2 regions of the Mumia sp. zg.B53 genome follow, and region 2 is predicted to be linked to the other one. Evidence: predicted binding sites of a transcription regulator. Region 2 holds the regulator's gene; the other holds the start of a gene.
The links. Region 2 encodes LexA, which represses DNA repair genes until DNA is damaged. Its sites were predicted from a motif close to TCGAACANNTGTTCGA; they were not measured.

Region 1: a site for LexA is predicted at 1,240-1,255, ahead of ruvC (crossover junction endodeoxyribonuclease RuvC). Genes of this name have one in related genera too.

What each region holds. Positions count from the first base shown of each region.
Region 1 is NZ_JAHWCK010000006.1:265,097-267,482, forward strand. Features, by position in the region: gene KV102_RS18370 (YebC/PmpR family DNA-binding transcriptional regulator) at 1-345, shown strand, start outside; gene KV102_RS18375 (hypothetical protein) at 455-829, shown strand; gene KV102_RS18380 (CsbD family protein) at 921-1,094, shown strand; gene ruvC (crossover junction endodeoxyribonuclease RuvC) at 1,293-1,904, shown strand; gene ruvA (Holliday junction branch migration protein RuvA) at 1,901-2,386, shown strand, end outside.
Region 2 is NZ_JAHWCK010000005.1:222,910-225,295, reverse strand. Features, by position in the region: gene KV102_RS17085 (hypothetical protein) at 1-369, opposite strand, end outside; gene lexA (transcriptional repressor LexA) at 649-1,362, shown strand; gene KV102_RS17075 (ATP-dependent DNA helicase) at 1,397-2,386, opposite strand, start outside.

The DNA.
Region 1 (2,386 bases), on a different contig from region 2:
GTCGTCATCGTCCCGGCCGAGCAGGACGGCAAGACGCTCGCGGAGGACGACGTCCTCGAGGTGGTGCTCGACGCGGGCGCCGAGGACGTCAACGACCACGACGGCTCGTTCGAGGTGATCAGCGAGGCCGGCGACGTGGTCGCGGTGCGCACGGCTCTCCAGGACGCCGGGATCGACTACGACTCCGCCGAGTCGTCGTTCGTGCCCTCCATGACCGTCGAGGTCGACGCCGACGCGGCCGGCAAGGTCCTCCGGCTCATCGACGCCCTCGAGGACTGTGACGACGTCCAGAACGTGTTCGCCAACTTCGACGCCTCCGACGAGGTCATGGCGCAGGTCGGCTGACACGCCGCTCCACCTTCTGCCCGGCTCGGGGCGGAGGGATTCTCCCGTGCCGGGCGGAAGGCGCGCGGCGAACCCGCCTGCCCGAGCTGCCGGCGTGCCAGGATGGGCCATGGACATCCTGAGGCCCGGCGGGATCATGTGGCGGATCGCGCGACGTCGGCGAGGCACTCTCCCCGACCCGCTCCCGTGGATGCGCGAGCTGGCGGGCGAGGGAGTCGCACCGACGGCCGAGGTGGGCCGGCGCCCTCTCGTGGTCACCCGCGGCGGGGTCGTCGTGCACGTCGAGCCGGCCCCGGGACGCGCGACGTCGAAGGCCCGGATGAGAGAGCTGGGCGACGCGGTGTACGCGCTGCCCCTGACGGTGAGCACCAGCGACGACGCATCGCAGGCTCCGTACGCGCCGCCGCCTGGGCCTGGCACCACCGGCGGGTGGGGGCACCCGATGCAGTCGCCCCACCTGGGGGATAACTCGGGCTCGGGGTGATGGGTCTGCGCGCGCCACGGCGATCTGCGCCCGCGCTCGATCCGTCCTAGGGTCGGGGTACACCCGAACCCGATCTCGAGGAGTGAGTGCGATGGGTCTGGATGACAAGCTGAAGCACCTGGCCGAGGACGTCGAGGGCAAGGCCAAGGAGGCCTCCGGCAAGCTCCGCGGCGACACGTCGCAGGAGTCCGAGGGCAAGGCCGACCAGAGCAAGGCCGACTTCAAGAAGGCCGGCGACAACGTCAAGGACGCCTTCAAGAAGTAGCCGCCGCGCTCGGCGCAAGTCTCCTCCACGTACGCCGTGGAGGTTACGACACGAAGCCCCTCCACGTACGCCGTGGAGGGGCCTCGTCGTTCGTACGGGTCCTCGGCGCGTCGCCGCCACACTCGTCCGTCGTGCGACTAGGGTGTCGAACATGTGTTCGCTGCGGGTCCTCCGCGAGGTGGCATGACCGCCGGCGCGATGCGTGTTCTCGGAGTCGACCCCGGCCTGACGCGGTGCGGGGTCGGCGTGGTCGACGGACGCGTGGGGGGCGCTCTGCGGGCGGTCTCGGTGGGGGTGATCCGTACGCCGGCCGCCGACGACGTCGCCCACCGGCTCCTCGCGATCGAACGCGGCCTGGCCGAAGCCATCGCCACGCACCGGCCGGACGTGGTCGCGATCGAGCGTGTCTTCAGCCAGAACAACGTCTCGACCGTCATGGGCACCGCCCAGGCCAGCGGGGTCGCGATGGTCGTCGCAGCCCGCCACGGCCTCCCCGTCGTCCTCCACACCCCGAGCGAGGTCAAGGCGGCGGTCACCGGCAACGGTCGCGCCGACAAGGCGCAGGTCACGGCGATGGTCAAGCGGATCCTCGGCCTGGTCGAGGCGCCGCGCCCCGCCGACGCCGCCGACGCGCTCGCCCTCGCGATCTGCCACGTCTGGCGCGGCACGTCGGTCAGCCGGCTCGACGACGCCCTCGCCGCCGCGGCACGCCCGTCAGGTCCGATGCGGACGGCCGCCGAGCCCATCCGTTCCCGCATCCCAGGCGCTGCGCGCACCAACCCCAGATTCCCCGAGAGGAAGCCTCGATGATCGCCTTCGTCCGCGGCACCGTCGCCTCGACCGCCCTCGACTCCGCCGTCCTCGACGTCGGCGGGGTCGGGATGCTCGTGCAGTGCACGCCGGGCACGCTGGCCGACCTCCGGCACGGTGAGCAGGCGCAGGTCTCGACCAGCCTCGTGGTGCGCGAGGACTCGATGACGCTGTACGGCTTCGCCGACGACGACGAGCGTGACACCTTCGAGCTCGCTCAGACCGCCAGCGGCGTGGGCCCCAAGGTCGCGCAGGCGATCATCGCGGTCCTCGGCCCCGAGGGTCTGCGCCGTGCGGTCGCCGAGGAGAACCTCGTCGCGCTCACGAAGGTCCCCGGCATCGGGCGCAAGGGAGCCCAGCGGATCGTGCTCGAGCTCAAGGACCGTCTCGGTGCTGCGGCGGCTGTCTCCCAGGCGACCGCGACCGCACCTGCCTCGACGCCCGCCGACGCGGACTGGCGTCCTCAGGTGCACGCCGCCCTG
Region 2 (2,386 bases):
CCACACGGTCTGCCCTGGCTCGAGCGTGACCACGCGACTGGGGACGGGCTCGGCCTGCTCCGAGGTCGCGATGACCCGCGCACCCAGAGCCACGGTGAGGCCGGCGATCGCGATCAGGGCTGCGATGAAGACGACGAACCGACCACGGCGGGTCAGGCGGTAGCCCGATCGACCGCGGGTGCGGTCGGCCGGCTGCTGCCGACGAGGCCGAGGCCCGGGCCGCGGGCCTGGTCGCGGAGCGGACCGACGGTCGCCGCGCATCCCCCGGCCCGCCGGGTGCCGCTCGATGCAGCGCATCAGCGGCGTGTCGATCGCGACGACGGTGCGGTCGGCGACGGGACGCTCGAGGGTGCTGCGGACGGTGCTCATCGTGTCCTCCATCTCTCGGACTCGTACGGTCTGCCGACCGAAGCGAGGCGGCGGATCAGCTCGTGCATCCGGACCGGAAACCGAGCGGGTTGCCGAACGTGCGTTCGATCGAACATGTGTACGAACCTAATCACACCGACCGACAGAATTGGAAGGACCGTTCGAACATGCTTTCGACGTGTCCGCCAGATGGGCGCCTGAGGACGACTTCATCACGACACGCCGACACGATCGAACATATGTTTGATCACACCGGCGCCGCGGTCTAGTGTCAGGGCCATGACGAAGGCCGAGGTTTCCGAGCTCCCCGACGGACCGCCGGACGCGAGCGGGCTGACTCCGCGTCAGCGCCGCGTCCTCGAGATCATCCGCGAGTCGCTCGAGCAACGCGGCTATCCGCCGAGCATGCGCGAGATCGGCGCGGCCGTCGGTCTCGCCAGCGTCTCCTCCGTCGCTCACCAGCTCAAGGTGCTCGAGCGCAACGGCTTCGTCCGCCGCGACCCCAACCGCCCCCGCGCGATCGAGGTCTTCCTGCCCGACATCCTCGCGGCGCGCCGGTCGATCGGTGACGCGGTCGACTTCGGCTTCGACGAGACGGGCGCGGGCGACTCCCGCCCGGAGCCCGCCTTCGTCCCCATGGTCGGCCGGATCGCCGCCGGCGGCCCGATCCTCGCCGAGGAGCGCGTCGAGGAGGTCATGCCCCTCCCCCGCACGCTGGTCGGCGAGGGCACGCTCTTCATGCTCGAGGTGCGCGGCGACTCGATGGTCGAGGCGGCGATCTGCGACGGAGACTACGTCGTGATCCGGCAGCAGCCGACCGCGGAGAACGGCGAGATCGTCGCCGCCCTTCTCGACGGAGAGGCCACCGTCAAGACGCTCCAGCGCAAGGACGGCAAGGTCTGGCTCCTGCCGCACAACCCGGCGTACGACCCGATCGACGGCACCGACGCCACCATCCTCGGCAAGGTCACGACAGTCATGCGGCGGGTCTGACCCGCGCAGGCGAGACCGTCAGCGGCTGCGGCACTCAGGACGCTCCGGCGTCCAGGCGCCGCAGCGCGCCGAGCACGAGCTCGCGGTCGACCGTACGCCACATCGGCGGCATCGAGGACGCCAAGAAGCTGCCGTACCGCGCGGTGGCCAGTCGTGAGTCGAGCACGGCGACGACGCCCTTGTCGTCGGCGCGTCGGATCAGGCGCCCCGACCCCTGCGCCAGCAGGAGCGCGGCGTGGGTCGCGGCGACCTGCATAAAGCCGTTGCCGCCGTGCCGCTCCACGAGCCGCTGCCTCGCGCTCATCAACGGGTCGTCCGGGCGGGGGAACGGGATGCGGTCGATGATCACCAGCTGGCACGTCTCCCCCGGCAGGTCGATCCCCTGCCACAGGCTGAGCGTGCCGAACAGGCACGTGCGCGGGTCCTCCACGAACCGCCTCGCCAGCTCGGGGAGCTGCGCGTCACCCTGACACAGAACCTCGACGTCGGGCATCCGCTCGCGCACGGCCTCGGTAGCCGCCTCCGCGCCGCGCCGCGACGAGAACAGCCCGAGCGTGCGCCCACCGGCGGCTCGCACCAGATCGACGATCTCGTCCAGGGCCGCGGCACCCATCCCGTCGCGTCCCGGCGGAGGGAGATGCCGCGCGACGTAGAGCATGCCTTGCTTGGCGTAGTCGAACGGCGACCCGACGTCGATCGCACGCCAGGCGTACGACGCCGGTGACCCGTCGCCGTCATCGTCCCCGCCGCTGTCACCGCGACCGCCGGACGCGCCCTCCTCCGTACGGTCGGACGCCCACAGCCCGACGCTGCGCGCCACCGGGTCGAATCCGCCGCCGAGCTTGAGCGTCGCACTCGTCAGCACGACGGTGTTCTCGGCGAACAGCTTGTCGCGGAGCGTGAGCGCGACGTCGACAGGCGCGATCCGCAGCTCGTTGCCACCCCGGGCACCCTCCCGCTCGGCCATCCACAGCACGTCGGCCTCGGAGGCCGCGGCCATCCGCTCGGCGACCTTGCGCACGTC